DNA from 3 places in the Janthinobacterium sp. GW821-FHT03C10 genome. Region 2 is predicted to be linked to each of the others. Evidence: predicted binding sites of a transcription regulator. Region 2 holds the regulator's gene; each other region holds the start of a gene.
The links. The regulator FliA, encoded in region 2, starts transcription of late flagellar genes. The targets are predictions, from matches to a motif close to CTAAAGTTTNNNNNNNNNNNGCCGNTA.
Positions count from the first base shown of each region.

Region 1: the regulator FliA is predicted to act here: its motif matches at 4,749-4,775, upstream of AC07VH_RS04635 (FlxA-like family protein).
Region 3: the regulator FliA is predicted to act here: its motif matches at 4,190-4,216, upstream of AC07VH_RS15860 (flagellar protein FliT).

Region 1 covers NZ_JBWKUN010000001.1:1,075,236-1,081,596, forward strand. Annotated here, with positions in the region: gene AC07VH_RS04605 (DUF1501 domain-containing protein) at 1-512, shown strand, start outside; gene AC07VH_RS04610 (dioxygenase family protein) at 509-1,348, opposite strand; gene AC07VH_RS04615 (hypothetical protein) at 1,306-1,476, opposite strand; gene AC07VH_RS04620 (Spy/CpxP family protein refolding chaperone) at 1,507-1,962, opposite strand; gene AC07VH_RS04625 (response regulator transcription factor) at 2,155-2,844, shown strand; gene AC07VH_RS04630 (sensor histidine kinase) at 2,847-4,337, shown strand; gene AC07VH_RS04635 (FlxA-like family protein) at 4,378-4,719, opposite strand; gene AC07VH_RS04640 (PrpF domain-containing protein) at 4,888-6,126, shown strand; gene dcd (dCTP deaminase) at 6,161-6,361, opposite strand, start outside.
Region 2 covers NZ_JBWKUN010000007.1:286,407-292,767, reverse strand. Annotated here, with positions in the region: gene flhA (flagellar biosynthesis protein FlhA) at 1-537, shown strand, start outside; gene flhF (flagellar biosynthesis GTPase FlhF) at 842-2,170, shown strand; gene AC07VH_RS23345 (MinD/ParA family ATP-binding protein) at 2,163-3,023, shown strand; gene AC07VH_RS23340 (RNA polymerase sigma factor FliA) at 3,069-3,800, shown strand; gene AC07VH_RS23335 (flagellar motor protein) at 3,782-4,528, shown strand; gene motD (flagellar motor protein MotD) at 4,545-5,315, shown strand; gene AC07VH_RS23325 (CehA/McbA family metallohydrolase domain-containing protein) at 5,415-6,361, shown strand, end outside.
Region 3 covers NZ_JBWKUN010000004.1:357,304-363,664, forward strand. Annotated here, with positions in the region: gene bufB (MNIO family bufferin maturase) at 1-8, shown strand, start outside; gene AC07VH_RS15840 (hypothetical protein) at 13-297, opposite strand; gene AC07VH_RS15845 (RNA-binding S4 domain-containing protein) at 419-640, opposite strand; gene fumC (class II fumarate hydratase) at 737-2,131, opposite strand; gene AC07VH_RS15855 (type IV pilus assembly protein FimV) at 2,304-3,422, shown strand; gene AC07VH_RS15860 (flagellar protein FliT) at 3,850-4,146, opposite strand; gene AC07VH_RS15865 (HDOD domain-containing protein) at 4,325-5,152, opposite strand; gene AC07VH_RS15870 (M13 family metallopeptidase) at 5,307-6,361, shown strand, end outside.

The DNA of each region.
Region 1 (6,361 bases), on a different contig from region 2:
CGGTGGCGCGCATCATCGGCGGACGCGGCCCCCTGGGGGCGAAACGGCAAGTGTTTTATGTGACCCTGGGCAGCTTCGACACGCATGACAGGCAAAAAGTGCTGCACGCCGACCTGATGGCGCGCCTGGCCCATGCGCTCGCCTACTTCGACACGACCCTGGCGGCCCTGCAGGGCGCCGACCTGCGGCGCCAAGTGACGACGTTTACGGCGTCGGACTTCGGCCGCACCTTCAGCAGCAACGGCGACGGCACGGATCACGGCTGGGGCGCCCACCACTTTGTCGTGGGCGGCGCCGTGAAGGGCCGCGACATCTATGGCGCCTTCCCCGTCACGGGCGTGGGCCATGAGCTGGACGTCGGTTCCGGCGCCCTGCTGCCGACCACCTCCGTCGACCAGTATGGCGCCACCCTGGCCAAGTGGTTCGGCGTGGCCGACAGCCAACTGGCCGAGGTCTTCCCGAACATCGGCAACTTCAGCCGGCGCGACCTGGGTTTCATGACGGCAGCTTAACCGTTCACGGCGATCGTCAGGGTGACGACGTAGCCATCCGTGGCGTTGCCCGTCACGGTGGCCATCTGCAGGCTGGTGCCGTCGCTGAAGACATTGTCGGCGGCATAGCTGATCTGCGCCAGGTTGCGCACGCTGGCCGTGTAGCCGCTGGCCGTATAGGCCTCGTTCAACGTTGCCATCGGGAAGGTAAACTGCGAGGTCTTGATGCGGTTCGCGGCGCTGGCCGCCTTGGCCAGGCTGGGATAGACCTCGACATGCACGTGCGGCATGCGCCCCGCGTAACAGCCGGGAAAGATGGTCGTAAAGGAAAGGTTGCCGGCGCTATCCGTTTCCTGCACGCCGCGCAGGTAATTTTGCGCCGTCACGCCGCTCGAATACAGCGAATACAGGCCTTCGCGGTCGCAATGCCACAGGTAGACGGCATAGCCAGCCAGGCTGGCGCAGCCGCCGCTGGCATTGAGCAGCTGCAATTTGATGGTGAGCGGCACGCCCGCCGCCACGCCCGTGGCGCCGTTGAAACTGGCGCGGATATCGCTGCGCACCACGCCCGACTGGTTCAGCACGTTGATGATGCTGCCGCCATGCGTGTTCGTGCCGTCGGCCGGATACGGCCCGCCCGTTTCCTCGGGAATCACCGTGCAGGCGCCCGTGCTGGGTGTCGCGCCCGCAGCGGCACCGCTGCCTGCGACCGCGCCGCTGGGGTCCGACCCGCCGCCGCAGCTCATCAAAGGCAAGGTGGCGGCGCCGGCCAGCAGCCAGCGCAGGACTTGCCGCCGCTCGGCCGCCTGCCGCATCATTTCGAGGTCGGATGCCAGACCGTGATCATGTAATTCCATACATACTCCATCAAGTGGGGCAAGCCCGCCAAGGCGGGGCTCAGGCTGGCGCACAGGAACAGCGCCTGTGTCGCATGGCGCGAGAGCGCCTGCAAGCTGCTGCCCGGACGCAAGGCATGGATGCGCATGCTGACTCTCCCTGTGTTCGCGCCTGCCGCTTACTCGGAGCGCTGGAGGTCGCGCGGACCCTGGCGGCTGTCGCGCCGCTGCCGCGCCTGCTTGCGCTGTTCCGGCGTCAGCACGGCCAGCAATTGCTGCTCCAGCCGCGCCTGCTGCAAGCTGATCGACGCCATGGCTTGCGCCGCCGTGCTGGCCAGCGCGCTGGCCTTCGCATCGTCGTAGGCATCGGATGCGGCCAGCGCGCGCAGCTGCGCATGGGCCTGGAAGGCGATCTTTTCCTGTTCCCGCAGCAAGGGTGCCTGGGCGTAGGTGGCGGCGAAGACCTTGTCCTGCTGCGCTTCGCTCAGCGCGATGCCGTGCAGGAACGGCGGCGGCCCCGGCATGGCGCGCGGCGGCGGGCCGTCCGGTGCGAATTCCTGCTGGGCCAGGGCGACCAGCGGCATGCTGCAGGCGGACAGCAGCAACAGGGACAGGACAATACTCAGGTGTTTCATCGGGCTTTCCTTTCGTGGCGACCAGCCCTGATTGTCGGCGTCTGGCGTGTAAAGCAACGTTAGGGCCGCGTAAAAGCGTGTAAAGGAAGCTGCGCAAATGTAAGCGGACGTATGTAAAAGCGGGTAAAAGGGCCCTGAAGCGCCCCTGTTGACTGCTATCATCGGGCGATATTCACCCGAAAAAGCACAGGCATGAGCAAGGTTTTGTTAATCGATGACGACGTGGAACTGGTCGGCATGTTCCAGGAATACCTGACGCAGGAAGGTTTTGACGCCCGCGCCGTGCATGACGGCGAAAGCGGCGCGGCCGAAGCGCTGACGGGCCTGTACGCCATCGCCATCCTCGACGTCATGATGCCGCGCATGAATGGCCTGGAAACCCTGCGCCGCATCCGCGCCGGCAGCAACCTGCCCATCCTGATGCTGACGGCGCGCGGCGACGACACGGACCGCATCGTGGGGCTGGAGCTGGGCGCCGACGATTACGTCACGAAACCGTGCACGCCGCGCGAGCTGACGGCGCGCATCCGCGCCATCCTGCGCCGTTCGCAGGCGGCGCCGCACGACAACTCGGGCATGGCGCCGCTGACCGTGGGGCAATTGACGATGTGGCCGGAACAGCGCCGCGTTTCCTGGGCCGGCACGCACCTGGAGCTGACGAGCACGGAATTCAACCTGCTGGAAGTGCTGGTGCGCCATGCCGGCAAGCCCGTGAGCAAGAATCAACTGTCCGAACTGGGCCTGGGCCGGCCCATGGCCCGCTTCGACCGCAATATCGACGTGCACTTGAGCAGCCTGCGCCGCAAACTGGGCACCCTGGCCGACGGCCGCTCCTGCCTGCAGACCGTGTACCGTCTCGGCTACCAGCTGATCAAGGAGTAAGCGTGGGGCGCCTGTTCTGGAAGTTCTTTCTGTGCATCATGCTGGCGCAGGTGACGGCCACCATCGGCATCGGCGGCACGTTCTGGCTGAAAAACCGGGCGGCGCAGCAGGAGCGGGCGCTCGACATCGACACCAGTCCACCCGCGCAAATGATCATCGAGGCCGCCAGCGCCACCCTGGAAGCGGGCGGCAGCGAGGCCTTGCGGCAATTTCTGGGCAAGCTCGAGCGCATGCGCGTGTTTGCCGTCGATGCGCGCGGACACGAACTGATGGGCCGCGCGGTGCATCCCGCCATGCTGAGCAAGGCGCGCGCCATGCTGGAGCAGAGCCAGCCCCATCCCGTCGTGCGCACGGTCACCGGCAGCGACGGCCAGCGCTATCTGCTGTTCCTGCCCTCGTCCGAACGCTTCCGCAATGCCGAGGCAGGCGCCGCGCGCGACACCCTCAATGCCGTCACCCTGAGCGGCCCGCGCGCCATGGGACCCGGTCCACGGCCCAGCGAAGCGGGCACTGCGCCGCCACGCGGCGAATTCGGCCGCGGCATGCCGCCCGGCCCGCGCATGGACAGTCCCTACCGCACCTTCATTCCCCTCGGCGCCGCCATCGCCGCCAGCCTGCTGTTCGCCTTCTTGCTGGCCTGGTATTTTGCGCGCCCCATCCGCGACCTGCGGCAGGCGTTCGAGGCCGCCTCGCACGGCAACCTGGCGCCCCGTTTTCACGCCAGCGGCAAGCGCGGCGACGAGTTGACGGACCTGGGCCGCGATTTCGACCGCATGACGGGCCGTTTGCGCCATCTCATGGAGAGCCAGACGCGCTTGCTGCATGACGTCTCGCACGAACTGCGCTCGCCGCTGGCGCGCCTGCAGGCCGCCATCGGTCTGGCGCACCAGCAGCCGGACAAGATGGACGCCTCGATGCAGCGCATCGAACGCGAAAGCGAACGCATGGACAAGCTGATCGGCGAGCTGCTGACCCTGTCGCGGCTGGAAGCCGGTGCCGGCTCCCCGCTCAGCGAAGACGTCGACATTGCCGAGCTGCTGCACGACATTCTGGAAGACGCCCGCTACGAAGCGAAGGCGCGCCAGGTGGACATCGGCCTGGAGGGCGACGCAGCCAGCGCCGACGCCGCTGTCACGGGCCGGCCCGAACTGCTGGCGCGCGCCGTGGAGAACGTGGTGCGCAATGCCGTCAAGCATAGTCCCGATGGCGGCACGGTGGAAGTAAAGCTGTCGCGCCTGCATGACGGCAGGCAGGATCTGCTGCGCATCGCCGTGCTGGACCGGGGCCCCGGCGTGGCCAGCGCCGACCTGGCCAGCATTTTTGAACCCTTCTTCCGCGCCAGCAACACCCAGCACAGCACGGACGGCCACGGCCTGGGCCTGGCCATCGCCCAGCACGTCATCGGCGCCCATGGCGGCCGCATCGGCGCCAGCTTGCGCAGCGGTGGCGGGCTGTGCGTGGAAATGTTGTTGCCCGTCAAAACGCCAGGCTGAGCTGCCGCGAGCCTGCCGACGGGAATTGCCGGCGACCTGCCTACGCCTGGGTATCGATGATGCTACCCAGGGTCGACGCGCTTGACCTGGCGGGACTGGACGCCGACTCGGCGCTGCTGGCCGCCTGAGAATCGTCTTGCGCCGCCTGCTGCGCGGCCGCCGCTTGCAACTGAGCAATTTGCGCCTGCAAGGCCTGGATTTGCTGCGCCAGCTGCTGCTGCAGCTTTTGCGACGCCTCCGTCTGCTCGCCCTTCTGCGACTCCGTCAACTGCTTTTGCGCCGCCGTGATCTGCTTTTGCAGCGCCGCGATCTGCGCACTGCTGCCCACACTGGCGCCACTGGCCACGCTGACTGCGCTGCCGGAACCGATTGCCGCTACCATACTGCCTCCTTGATCATTCAATACCTTATTATCGGCGCGCAAGGTACTCAATACAGGGCGGCAAGTGTAAAGGCGGGTAAAGGCATGTAAAGACGCCGCGCACACCATCCGATTGCACACCAGCAAGAAAAACTGGCACACTGGCGCTTCCTGCCTTGACCACGATCCATGATGATGACGCCCCTGCTGCCCGCCCTGCCCGACCTCGTGCCCCGCCTGCGCTGCGGCATGATCGAGTTTCCTGTCCACCACATGCGCGGCGGCACATCGACGGGCCTGGTCTTGCATGCAGCTTCCGTGCCGGCCGAACAGACGCTGCGCGAGGAATTGCTGCGCCACCTGATGGGTGCGCCCCAGTCCGGCCGGCAGCCGGGCAACCGGCAAATCACGGGCCTGGGACGGGGCGCGCCCACCAGCAACAAGGTCTTCCTCGCCGGGGTGGAACAGCATGCGGGCCAGCCGCGCCTGGTCAGCACCCTGGCGCAGCTGGCGGGCGAGCACGGCGATATCGACTGGAGCGTGAACTGCGGCAATATGTCGTCCGCGCTGCAACTGTGGGGACTGGACAGCGGCGTGATCGAGGCCCTGGCCATCGGCGCGCACGACGTCGATATCCGCAACACCAACACGGGCGTCATCACCACCTCGCGCATGGCGCGCGAACTCGATGGCAGCTTTACGGCCGCCAGCATTCCTGGCGTGACCGGCAGCTTCCCCCGCGTGGACCTGTTCCTGCGGCAGCCGGCCGGCGCCAAGACGGGCAAATTACTACCAACAGGCAATGCGCAGGATGTGGTGCACGGCTATGCGGTCTCGTGCGTGGACGTGGCCGTGCCCATGGTCATCGCGCTGGCGAGCCAGTTCGGCAAGACGGCGCGCGAGTCCATCGCGGAACTGGAAGCGGATACCGCGTTCATGCAGGCGATCCGCCAGGTGTGGAGCGCGGCGGGACTGCTGATGGGCTTGCGCAAGCGCGATGGCCGGTTGATGACCTTGGAAGAGCTGGAACGCAGCGAAACCATCCCCAAGTTCTGCATCGTGGGACCAGCCGTGGGAGAGGGAAATATTGCGGTGCGTTACTTCACGCCGCAATCGGGCCACGCCTCGCTGGCCGTTTCGGGCGGCTGCTGCCTGGCGGCCGCCTGCCTGATACCGGGCACGGTGGCGCATGCGCTGGCAAGCGGCGTGCCGCCTGTCGGGCAGACCGATACGGAGATTGAACTGGGCATAGCCAACCCGGCCGGCATCCTGGATACCACCATCGTGGCGCGCCAGGACGGGGCGACGGGCACCATCGCCATCGACGGCGCGGCCTACCGGCGCAGCGCGCAAATCTTGCTGCGCGGCCATGTTCCCCTGTACCAGCCGTCAACGGCGCTGAAGGCGTGGCTGCTGAAACAATGTTAGAGCAGGACTGGCGCCCCGCCCGTTCAAGCAATCATCAGGTCTTCGGCAGGGTCACGCCCACCTGGCCCTGGTACTTGCCGCCGCGGTCCTTGTACGAGGTTTCGCACACTTCGTCGGATTCGAAGAACAGCACTTGCGCCACGCCTTCGTTGGCATAGATTTTCGCTGGCAACGGTGTCGTATTCGAAAACTCCAGGGTCACATAGCCTTCCCATTCCGGTTCGAACGGGGTGAC
Region 2 (6,361 bases):
AAGGAGTCGCCGCGCCTGGTGGAGGACCTGGTGCCGAAGATGCTGTCGCTGTCGACCCTGCAGAAGGTGCTGCAGAACCTGCTGGCCGAGGGCGTGCACATCCGCGACATGCGCACCATCATCGAAACCCTGGCCGAGCATACGGTGCAGACGCAAGACCCGAACGACCTCACGGCGCTGGTGCGCGTGGCCCTGGGCCGCGCCATCGTGCAGCAGCTGTTCCCCGGCGCGGCCGAACTGTCCGTGATGACCCTGGACAGCCGCCTGGAGCGCCTGCTGATGCAGGCGATGGGCAATGGCGGCGACGGTGCCGGCATCGAGCCGGGCCTGGCCGACACCATCGCGCACCAGGCGGGCCTGGCCGCGCAGCAGCAGGAAGCGCTGGGCCTGACGCCCGTGCTGCTGGTGCCGGCGCCGCTGCGCGCCCTGCTGTCGCGCTTCCTGCGCCGCGCCTTGCCGCAGCTCAAAGTGCTGTCGCATGCGGAAGTGCCGGAAACCAAGACCATTCGCGTCACCAGCCTGGTGGGCGCGCAGTAGTTGGCATAGTTAATGCCGGGGTCAGACCCTCAAGACCGCCAACATGAAGGTCATCGCCAACGTGCGAGTGGGTCTGACCCCAGCCCTTGCTCTTGGTCAAATAAACATCAATTTCCTCCCGGCAAACTGAATAACGGGTACTTTCCCGTCCTGTTCCTTCGATCATTTCCTCCAAGCATCGCTAATAATGGAAACTGTCCGGGTGATCTGTGTCCATGTGGAAGACAGCACTCAAGCAACAGGAGTCGATGATGGTCACACAGTTCAGCCCATATTGCGCCACCCCCGCCCTGGGAGGCCGGTCATGAATGTGAAGAAATTTACGGGCGCCTCGTCGCGCGATGCGCTGCGCAAGGTGCGCGAAGCATTGGGCCCCGACGCCGTGATCCTGTCGAACCGCCAGGCCGATGGCGTGGTGGAAATCCTCGCGCTGGCCAACGACGATGCCGCTTCGCTGGCCTCGCCGCCGGCCGCGTCCGAAATGGCCCAGCCCCGTCCCCAGTTGCAGACCCAGTTCGCCACGCCGCAGCGTCCTGCCGCCCCGGCCCAGCGCCCGGCCGCGCCGCGTCCTGCCGCACCGCGCCAGGCAGCCGGCGAGCCAGTGGACATGGCCCGCATGCAGCAGATGATGGCCAGCGCGCTGGCGCACGTCAAGGAAAACGCCGCCGCCGAGATGAGCGGCATGATGAATGAAATCCGCGCCATGCGCGGCATGATGGAAACCCAGTTGGCGGAAATCTCGTGGGGTTCGACCCAGCAGCGCGAGCCGCAAAAAGCCGTCGTGCTGCGCGAGATGCTGGCCGCCGGTTTCTCGGCCAGCTTGGCGCGCTACCTGATCGACAAGCTGCCCGCCGGTCTCGACGGCGCGCAAAGCATGCGCTGGATCAAGACGGTTTTGAGCCGCAACCTGAACACGGTCGCCAACGAAGACGCGATGCTGGAGCAGGGCGGCGTATTCGCGCTGGTCGGTCCGACCGGCGTCGGCAAGACCACCAGCACGGCCAAACTGGCGGCCCGCTGCGTGATGCGCCACGGTCCGGAAAAACTGGCCCTGATCACCACGGACGCCTACCGTATCGGCGCGCACGAACAGCTGCGCATCTACGGCAAGATCCTCGGCGTGATGGTGCATTCGGTGAAGGATGAGGCGGACTTGCGCATCGCCCTGAAGGAACTCAAGAACAAGCACACGGTGCTGATCGATACGGTGGGCGTGAGCCAGCGCGACCAGATGGTGACGGAGCAGGTGGCCATGCTGTCGGGCGCCGGCGCCGACGTCAAGCGTTTGCTGTGCCTGAACTCCACGGCGACGCAGGAAACGCTGAACGAAGTGGTGCGCGCCTACCAGGGCAGCGGCCTGGCCGGCTGCATCATGACCAAGCTCGATGAAGCGGCCTCGATCGGCAATGTGCTCGACGTGGTGATCCGCCAGAAGCTGAACCTGTTTTATGTGTCGAACGGCCAGCGCGTGCCGGAAGACCTGTACCTGGCCGACCGCGGCTACCTGATCGACCGCGCCTTCAAGCTCAAGCGCGATGCGGCGGCGACGCAGTTTTCCGATGCCGAACTGCCGCTGCTGATGGCGCAGGCGGCCGCCCGCAACCACGAAGCGCGCGGGGTGCACCTTGGCTAATTTCGATTTCGACCAGGCCGAGGGCTTGCGCCGCATGCTGGCCGGCCCGCAGCCGCGCGTCATGACGTTCCTCTCGGCCACGCCGCAGGACGACAAGGGCGCCATGCTGGTCAACCTGGGCGCTTCGCTCGTCTACGGCGGCAATGACGTGCTGCTGCTCGACGCCAGCGGCGGCGATGGCGTCGCTGCGCGTCTGGGATTGGCCCACGGCGCCAGCCTGCGCGACGTGGCGCGCCAGCAGTGCGGCTTGAACCAGGTCATCCACCAGGTGCCGCAAGGCTTCGGCGTGGCCAGCCTGGGCGCGCGCAACCACCTGATGGACAGCATGGACTATGCGGGCGAGGACGAACTGCGCCGGCTGGGCAAGACCTTCGAGGTGCTGGCGCGCCAGAGCGGCATCGTGCTGGTCGACGGCGTCGTGGCAGACGAGGGCGATTGCTTCCCCGTGCCCTTGATGGCTTCGTCGGATATCGTGGTGCAAGTGTCGACCAGCGCCACCTCGATCAAGGCCGCGTACTGCCTGATCAAGCGCCTGAGCCAGGAACTGGGACGCCGGCCGTTCGGCATTCTCGTCACCGGCGCTTCCGAATCCGAGGCAAAAGTGGTATACGATAATATGGCGCAGGCGGCGAGCCGCTACCTGGCCGTGAAGCTGACCTCGATGGGTTCGGTGCCTGCCGATGAATATCTGCACCGCGCGGCGCGCCTGGGCCGCAGCGTGGTCGATGCGTTTCCGCTGGCGGGCGCCTCGGTGGCGTTTCGCGGACTGGCCGAGCGGCTGGCCCGTTCGGCGGCGCCGGTGCTTGGCGGCACCTTGTACCAGACGGGGAGCCCGCACCAGTTCAGCGCCTGACACCAACCGTAGCACCAGATAAGACGAGAAAACAATAAGCAGCCTATGTACACGGTCAAAGGGAAATCGAACAAGGACTATTTGCTGACGGAGCACATTCCGCTGGTGAAGCGTCTGGCGCACCATATGAAGGCGAAATTGCCGCCTTCGGTCGAGGTCGATGACCTGATCCAGGCCGGCATGATCGGCCTGCTCGATGCCATTAGCCGCTATGAAGAGACGCATGGCGCGCAGTTCGAGACGTATGCCGTGCTGCGCATCCGCGGCGCCATGCTCGACGAATTGCGCACCAGCGACTGGCTGCCGCGCAGCATGCGCCAGAACATGCGCAAGATCGAAGAGGCGATGAGCACCTTGCAGCAGCGCCTCGGCCATCCGCCGACCGAGTCGGAAGTGGCCAAGCTGCTGAAAATGTCGCTGGCCGACTACCAGGAAATGCTGGGCGACGGCGGCGGCCACCAGTTGGTGTACTACGAAGACTTTCATGACCCGGACGGCAATGACAGCTTCCTCGACCGCCACTGCGTGGACGAGGACAGCGACCCCTTGCGTTCCCTGCTCGATACCGATTTCCGGCAATCCGTGATCGATGCCATCGACGCGCTGCCGCCACGCGAGAAAATACTCATGGGCCTGTATTACGAAGAAGAGCTGAACCTGAAGGAGATCGGCGCGGTGATGGGCGTGTCCGAATCACGCGTCTCGCAGCTGCATACCCAGGCCGTCGCGCGCCTGCGCGCAACCTTGAGGGAGCAGGCGTGGACTGGTCCAGCGTAATCGGGCTGGCGCTGGCGCTGGCGGGCCTCTTGGTCGGCCAGGCACTGGAAGGCGGCAAGATGGCCTCCCTGCTGCAGCCGGCTGCCTTCGCCATCGTCATCATCGGCACCTTCGGCGCCGTGCTGCTGCAGACGCGGCTGCGCACTTTTGTCCGCGGGCTGGAAATGCTGCGCTGGGTCTTCCTGCCGCCGGCCGACACGCGCGCCGCGCTGGCGCGCGACATCGGGCAATGGAGCCTGACGGCGCGCCGCGACGGCCCGCTGGCGCTCGAGCGCCTGATGGAAAACACGGCCGACCGCTTCAACGCCAAGGGCTTGCGCATGATCGTCGACGGCATCGCGCCCGACAAGCTGCGCCAGCTGCTCGACGTGGAAATCTCCGCCTACGAACTGGCCGAGCGCCAGGCCGTCAAGGTGTGGGAATCGGCGGCCGGCTATTCGCCCACCATCGGCATCCTGGGCGCCGTGCTGGGCTTGATCCACGTGATGGAAAACCTTACCGACCCGAGCAAACTGGGCAGCGGCATCGCCGTCGCGTTTGTCTCGACGATTTATGGCGTCGGCCTGGCCAATCTGCTGTTCCTGCCGGTGGCCAATAAACTCAAGGCCATCGTCTCGCGCCGCGTGGTGCAGTATGAAATCACGGCCGCCGTGCTGTACGACATCGCCACGGGCGACCATACGCGCATCATCGAAGAGCGCGTCTCCAGCCTGCTTCACGAGCACTGAGCGAGCACTGAGCATGATGCGGCGCGCGCGCAGGAAGTATGACGAGGAACCGGACAACCAGGACCGCTGGCTGATCTCGTATGCCGACTTCATCACTTTGCTGTTCGCGTTTTTCGTCGTCATGTATGCGATCTCGCAAGTCAATGAAGGCAAATACCGCGTCTTCCAGAACGCCATCGGCCAGGCCTTCAGCCTGGAAAAGGGCGCGCCGCCCATCATCATGGAAGCGCCGCAGGCGATCCCGCTGCCGAACCCCGCCCTGAAGCGCCGCACGGAAGCCATCCGCCGCGAGCGCGAACACATGACGCGCCTGGCGCAGGACCTCACATCCACCCTGGCGCCGCTGGTGAAGGAAGGCAAGGTCCGCGTGACGCAGACGAGCCGCGGCGTCAGCGTGGAAATCAATGCCAGCGTGCTGTTCGACCCGGGCGCGGCGCGCCTGACGGCGGAATCGGACCAGGCCCTGCGCGCCGTCGCCGTGCTGCTCAAGGACGACACGCACGATGTGCAGGTGGAAGGGCATACGGACGTCCAGCCGATCAGCAATTCGACCTTTGCCTCGAACTGGGAATTGTCGGCCGCCCGCGCCAGCGCCGTGGTGCGCCTGTTCATCGCCAGCGGCGTGCAGGCTTCGCGCCTGACGGCCGTGGGCCACGCCGACAACATCCCCGTGGCGCCGAACGCCACGCCGGAAGGACGGGCGCGCAACCGCCGCGTGGCCGTGACGATCTTGTCCGGCATCCCCGAGACGGTGACGGAAGTGCCGACGCCGCCGCCGGCCAACTAGGACGGGTTTTTCGGGCCGGCAGGGCGTGGGGCATGTCATTTGCTGGTCATACTGGAATGCTAGGCTGACGCCCTTCTTTTCAGCTTCCAGGTCCATCCCATGTCTTACTCCAGAACATTGCTTGCTTCGGCCATCGTCATCGTGTTGAGTGTTGCTGCCTGCGGCGGCGACAGCAACCCGGCCGGCAGCGTGCCGCCGCTCCCCGCCGGCCGCTGGATCGCCGGCGACCTGCACACCCACACGACCCAATCGGCCGACGCCGATGTCAGCCAGACCTTGGACAAGGTGCTGGCCAAGGCCTTTGCCACGTATGGACTCGACTGGATGGCGCTGTCAAACCATTTGCGCGTCTCCACGCGCGACGCGCTGGGCGCGCCGCTGGCGGCGCCGATTCCCATGTCCATCGGCGCCGGGCGCTATGAAATCCCGCGCGTGCAGGCTTTGCAGGCGGGCGGCAGCTACGCCGACAAGCTGATCTTCTCGGGCTTCGAGTGGGACATGCCGACCCACGACCACGTCGGCATCGGCCTGTTCGAAGGGGCGGACAAACTGACCGCCAGCACGCGGGGCATGAAGGAGTTCGAATACCTGTTTACCACGCGCGACGCGGCCATGTTCGACGCCGCCGACGTCGCGGCATGGAAAGCGAAATACGGCGACACCCGCTACAACAAGACGGCTGCCGATGCGCTGCAAGCGATCAACTGGCTGAAACAGAATTACCCGGAAACCAGCTACGCCGTCATCAACCATCCGTCGCGCAACAAGGGCAGCTACAGCATCGCCGACTTGCGCGCCTTCAACGATGCCGCGCCGAACATCATGTTCGCCATCGAGGGCATGGTCGGCAACCAGATGGAACCGGACCGGGGCGGCTACACGGCCGCCTACACGGACGAGAATGCGCCGCTGCGCGTGTATGGCGGCGTCGACTACGTGGTGGCCAAGCTGGGCGGGCCATGGGATGCGCTGCTGGGCGAGGGGCGCCGCATCTGGAACCTGACCGATTCGGATACGCACTTCAAGATTGTCGGCGGCAACAGCAG
Region 3 (6,361 bases), on a different contig from region 2:
CGGCGTAATTATTTATTCGAAGGCGCGCAGCACGCGCGCTTCGCCCGTCTGATCGCGGTACAGCGCGTTCGCGGCCAGCGTGGCGTCCATCATGCGCGTGACTTGCTCCTCTTCAAAGCGGGCCAGTTCGGCGGTGGCCGCGACGAGGGCCAGCTGCAGCCTGGCGCGCGCGCTCTGGTACAGGCTGCTGGTGTATTTGTCTGTGTTACGCAGTAATTCTTCCGCGTTTTCTATTACCTGGCGCAAGTCGCCGATCAGGCGTTCCTGGCTGCGCGTACCTTGTTCGGGATGGTCCATGGCGCTTCCCTTCTGCAATCGATATTTATCTGACAATAACGACGTGTTGCAGCTTGATCCAGGCAGCCGGGCTGGCAGGCAGGCTGGACGCATGGGGCTGCTTTCGCGCCCCATGCCGGCATCAAGCGGGGCCGACGACCGTGATACGGATCTCGCCCACGCTGACGACCTGGCCGGCGCGGATCTTGGCGGTCTTGCGCAATTCCTTCTTGCCATCGACCTTCACCACGCCGCTATCGACCATGACCTTGCCTGCGCCACCGCTGTCGCATAAGCCGACCAGCTTCAGCAGCTGGTTCAGCTCGACGAACTCGGATGTTAAATCAAAGCTTACTTTTTGCATTGTATCCCTTATTGCAACGATGTGTTTTCAACACTGAATGACGGTGTCAACTAAGGTCATAGTTTACATGAAGCGAGGGGGAATGCAGGCTGAGCCTTAACTTTTGTTGGGCTGCGTCATCTCCAGGGGAACGATCCATGCACTGAATTGCTCTTCCGTCACAAAGCCCAGGGCCAGCGCCGCTTGCTTCAGGGTCGTGCCTTCGTGCTGGGCTTGCTTGGCGATTTGCGCCGCCTTGTCGTAGCCGATGTGCGGCGCCAGCGCCGTGACCAGCATCAGGGAGCGTTCCATCAGTTCGGCGATGCGACCACGGTTCGGCGCGATGCCGTGTGCGCAATGCTCATCGAAGCTGCGCATGCCGTCGCCGAGCAGGCGCGCGCTTTGCAGGAAGTTGTGTGCAATCAAGGGCTTGAAGACGTTCAGCTCGAAATTGCCCGAGGCGCCGCCTACCGTGATGGCCACGTCGTTGCCGAACACCTGGCAGCACAGCATGGTCAGCGCTTCGCACTGGGTGGGATTGACCTTGCCCGGCATGATGGAGCTGCCCGGCTCGTTTTCGGGGATGGTGATTTCGCCGAGGCCGGAACGGGGGCCGGACGCCATCCAGCGCACGTCGTTGGCGATTTTCATCAGGGCCGTGGCCAGGGTTTTCAAGGCGCCATGGGCGGCCACCAAGGCATCGTGGGCGGCCAGGGCGGCAAACTTGTTGCTGGCCGTTTCGAATGGCTGGCCCGTCAGGCGCGCCAGTTCCGCCGCAATGCGGCCGGCAAATTCCACGTGGGCATTCAAGCCCGTGCCGACAGCCGTGCCGCCGGCGGCCAGCTGCAGCAGCGGCGGCAACGAGGCGGTGATGATGTGTTCGGAGAAGTCCAGCTGCGCCACGTAGCCGGAAAATTCCTGGCCCAGGGTCAGCGGCGTCGCGTCCTGCAAATGGGTGCGGCCGATCTTGACGATGTCGGCAAATTCCGTCGCTTTCGCATCCAGGGTGGCGCGCAGCTGGCGCAGCGGCGGCAAGACCGTGTTGGCGACGGCGAGCGCGGCCGCCACGTGGATTGCGGTGGGAAAGATGTCGTTCGAGGACTGGCCCAGGTTGACGTCGTCGTTCGGGTGCAGCAGACGCTCGGCGCCCCGCAAGCCGCCGATCAGCTCGGAACCGCGGTTGGCCAGCACTTCGTTCATGTTCATATTGCTTTGCGTGCCGGACCCCGTCTGCCAGACGGCCAGCGGGAATTCTGCGTCATGCTTGCCGGCCAGCACTTCGTCGGCCGCCTGCGTGATGGCGATGGCTTTCTTGCCATCCAATAGTCCCAGGTCCAGGTTGACGTGGGCGGCCGCGCGCTTGACGGTGGCCAGGGCGGCGATCAGTTCGGGCGGCATCTTTTCCGTGGAGATATGGAAGTGATCGAGCGAGCGCTGCGTTTGCGCTCCCCACAGCCGGTCGGCGGGTACGTCGATCGGGCCGAAACTGTCGCGTTCGATTCTGCTGCTCATGGCATCCCTTTCATCGATGGAGGTGGATCGAGTGTACTCCAGACGTCAAAAAGACACAGGATGATGCTGTATTGCATCATTTTTGCCCTGACCCATCTATATTTTTGCGATTTCCTGCCGTTAAAGACAGGCGAGTCCCCATTATTTATCCTGTTATCAAAGCGATCAGTTCATGCAGAGCAGCATCCTTCCCCGTTGGTCCCTGATCGCGTGCGCCGCCACCAGCCTGGCCTTGCCGCCCGTTATGGCGGCCGAACTGGGCGAGCTGGCGGTGCAGTCCCACGTGGGCCAGCCTCTGCTGGCCGAGCTCGAACTGACGGCTCTGGCGCCCGATGAGGTCAACGGCGTGGCCGTGCGCCTGGCCTCGCCCGATGTGTACCGGGGCGGCGGCATCGGCATGGACCCGGCGCTGCAAACCTTGACGATCAGCCCGTTTGAGCGCGGTGGACGCCACTATGTGCGCGTGGCCACGCGGCAAGCGATCCAGGCGGGTCATGTGCACCTGTATTTATTGCTGGGCAATGGCAATGGCGCCATCGTGCGCCTGGGCACCTTGTGGCTGACGCCGGCGCCGCCCGCCGCCAGTGCGCCGGCCAGGCCAGCCGTTCCTGCGCCCGCGCCTGCGCCGTTGCCACCGCCGCGCGCCGTACCCATCCCGCCGCCCGACGCCGCCGTCCTGGCGGCCCGCGCGCGGGCCGAGGGCATGGTGCGCCCGGCCAGCGTGTTCGTGGCGCCGCCCGCCGCGCCGAAGCCGGCCGCCGCTGCGCTGCGCCCGCCGCCATTGCGCCGCGCCACGGCGCCCGTGGCCGCCTGTGCGCCGCAGGCGGATGCGGGGCAGGCGGCGGCATGCCTGGCGCTGGACGAGAAAAATACGGCCCTGAATGAAAAGCTCGGCGAGCTGGAAGGCAAGATCGGCGTCTTGCAGCAGGCGTTGGCCCTGCCTGCCGCCGCCACGCCCGCCGTGCCGCCCGCTGCCGCGCCAGCCGTGGCGGAAGCGCCCCATGCCAAACCCAAACCCCTGCACGCGGCGCCTGCAGCCGACAAGGAAAAGAAATCGGGCGGCAACGGCTTGCTGTGGCTCGGTATCGGCACTGTGCTCTTCCTGCTGCTGACGGCGCTCATCGTGTATGCCGTGCGCAAGCGCAGGCAAGCGGTGGAGCCGGGCGCGCCGTCGAAATACTGGGTCTTGCTGCGCAAGCCGTTCGGCCGCAGGAAGAAGGAGGTGCCCGTGTTGACGGAGGCGGTGGAGGAAGGGGCGGCCGAGCCGGAAGCGGAGCCGTTCTCGCGTTAAATTGTGTGCGGGGCCGTGCTAAAAATTGATATAAAAAAAGATATTCAAAAAAGACAGAAAATGTACGTCTATCGTGTTGCCTATTTTTTAAAGATGGTGATATGATTAATTCAGTGGACTTGCTCTACGACAAAACAGCCCCAGCCTGGCGCAGTCACCAACGATAGTGTGGCGCGGCAAACCAGGTGTAGCGTTGCATAAACGCCTGGGTCTGGAAGCGGTTTGCGATGCCGACGATGTGCTCGCGAACGCCGGATGCAACCGGCAGCGAGGCGACGCCAGGAGATACCTGGGGCTCGCCTTCCACATTCCCCACCTTGCTTTTTGAGCGCCGCAGATGGCGCTCCCTGGCAAGGCGGCAGACGTAAAAAAAGCACCCTCGGGTGCTTTTGTCGTTTCTGGCGCGGCGACTTGCCTGCCTCTTGGCTTACATGCGGGCGCGCGAACCTGGCATGGCGTTCGACAGCTGCGTCATCCACGGTTCCGTGATGGCGCGGATTTCGCGGTCATTGGCCAGGATTTGCTTGAGCAAGTCGATCTTGCGCAGGCGCGAGGCGCCGGCCAGGGCAGGTACCTTGCCCGCCATGGTTGCGCTGGCGGCGCTGGCGCACTGGTTTTCCAGGGCATCCAAGTCATTCCAGTCGCTCGAACGTGCGGCCACGACCATTTTATTGGTCATTCCTGCAATATTTTCATACATCGAGAGAACGTCGTTGGAGGTCATGAGCACACCCGTAACTAGTGAATGGATTACCGCTTGTCCAGATTAACGGCGGGTCCAACGGGAACTTGAGGGTGTTTTTGAAAAAAAGTGAAAATAATTTGGATGTTTTCTGGCTGGCCGCCGGCATCGTCCGCAAACCCGCATGGATGCAGGGGTGACGTTGCCGGCAGCGGTGGATTTATTTGACGAGTTCTTCCAGTCCCGCGCTCAGTTCGGCCGGCGGCGGCATCCTGTCGACCAGCACAGACGGCGGCAAACCGAGCGCTTCGGCCACCTCGTTGGGATAGCAGGCGATGATTTCTTCATTGCTCAAGGCATTTTCCTCGATGCGCGCGCGCCAGGCGGCCAGGTGGATGATGGCGGCCAGGCGGTTCAACGGCGCCTTGGCCAGCGGAGCGGGAAAGGCGGCGATGGCCTCGGCAAAGGCGGGCGGAAATTTCCAGCGGCGCGCCAGTTCGGCGCCCACCTGCGCAAAATCGTAGCCCAGCGATACCCGTTCCGCGTCGAGGCGGCGCGCGTCGAGCGGCGGGGCAATCTTGTCGAGCTGCATGGCTTGCTCGGGCATGGCGGCATGGATCACCAGTTGTCCGATCGCATGCATCATGCCGATGGTGAAGGCCAGGTCCTGGTTGTCGCCCGTCTGCCTGGCGATCCAGCGGGCCGATACGGCGCTGTGCAGGCTGTAGCGCCAGAACTGCGGCAAATTCAATCCCGGCACGCCCTTGAAACCGCTGACCAGGCCGGAACTGATGACGAGGGTGCGCACGGTAACAAAACCGAGCATCAGCACGGCGTCTTCCACCGTGCCGATGCTGCGCGAGACGTGGTAATAGGCCGAGTTGGCCAGCCGCAGCAGCTTGGCGCTCAAGGCCGGGTCCGCTCCCAGCTGGCGCGCGATGTCTTCGGTGGCGATGGCAGGATTGTCGAAACTGCGCACCAGTTCATCGACGATCTTCGGGGCGGCAGGCAGGGCGTGGGGATGCTGGAACAGCGCTTCCAGTTGCATGGCAATCTCCTTGGCGTTCGCGCGGTACGGCGTGCAGTCGTGCCACTATATGCCGTTTTTTTGTCCGCATGCAAAAAAGTTCCGGGACGGTTTTTTGCCCAAAAAGGCAGGGTTTTCAGGGTATGATTTTGGCTATTACATCGAAAGGATCGCCATGCACGGTTTGCGTTTTCCCTGGTCCCGGACACCAGTCCAGGCTGCCATCGCCCTCGCCCTGGCCGGCGTTTCGCTGACCGGTTTTCCTGCCCAGGCGCATGGACAGCAAGCGGCCGCCAGCGCCGCCGCCCCCGCTGCCGCGCAGGTCTTGCCCGGCGATGATTTCTACGATTACGTGAATGGCGACTGGCTGCGCAGCACGGAGATCCCTGCCGACCGCAGCAGCTGGGGCTCGTTCGCCATCCTCGCCAACGCCACCAACGAGCGCATCATCGGCCTCGTCGAAGGCTTGGCGGCGGCGCCGCAGGCCGATGCATCGGCGCGCCAGGTCAGCGATTTTTACCGGTCCTGGATGGATGAAGCGGCTATCGAAGCGAAAGGCTGGGCGCCGATCAAGCCGCTGCTCAGGAAGATCGACGGCATACGCGATCGGGCAGGGCTGGCCCGCGCGCTGGGCGAGAGCCTGCGCGCCGACGTCGACCCGCTCAACGCCACCAATTTTTATACGGAAAACCTGTTCGGCCTGTGGGTGGCGCAAGACTTGAACGACACCACGCGCAACGTGGCCTACCTGCTGCAGGGCGGACTGGGCTTGCCCGACCGCGCGTTCTACCAGAGCGACAGCGCGCGCATGCAGGGCTTGCGCGCGGGCTACCAGGCGCATATCGCCGCCATGCTCCAGCAGGCCGGCTACCGCGATGCGCCGGCCCGCGCCGCGCGCGTGTTTGCGCTGGAACAACAAATTGCCGCCAGTCACGCCAGCCGCGAGGATTCGGCCGATGTCGCCAAGGGCAATAATGCGTGGCGCGCCGCCGACTTCGCCAGCAAGGCGCCGGGACTCGACTGGAAAGCCTTCTTCGAAGCGGCAGGGCTGGGCCGGCAGACGGATTTCATCGTCTGGCATCCGACGGCCATGACGGGCAGCGCCGCACTGGTGGCGAGCGTGCCGCTGGCCACCTGGAAGGATTTCCTGGCCTTCCACGCGATCAACCATTTCAGCACCGTCTTGCCGAAAGCGGCCGCCGATCAGCGCTTCGCCTTCTATGGCAGCGC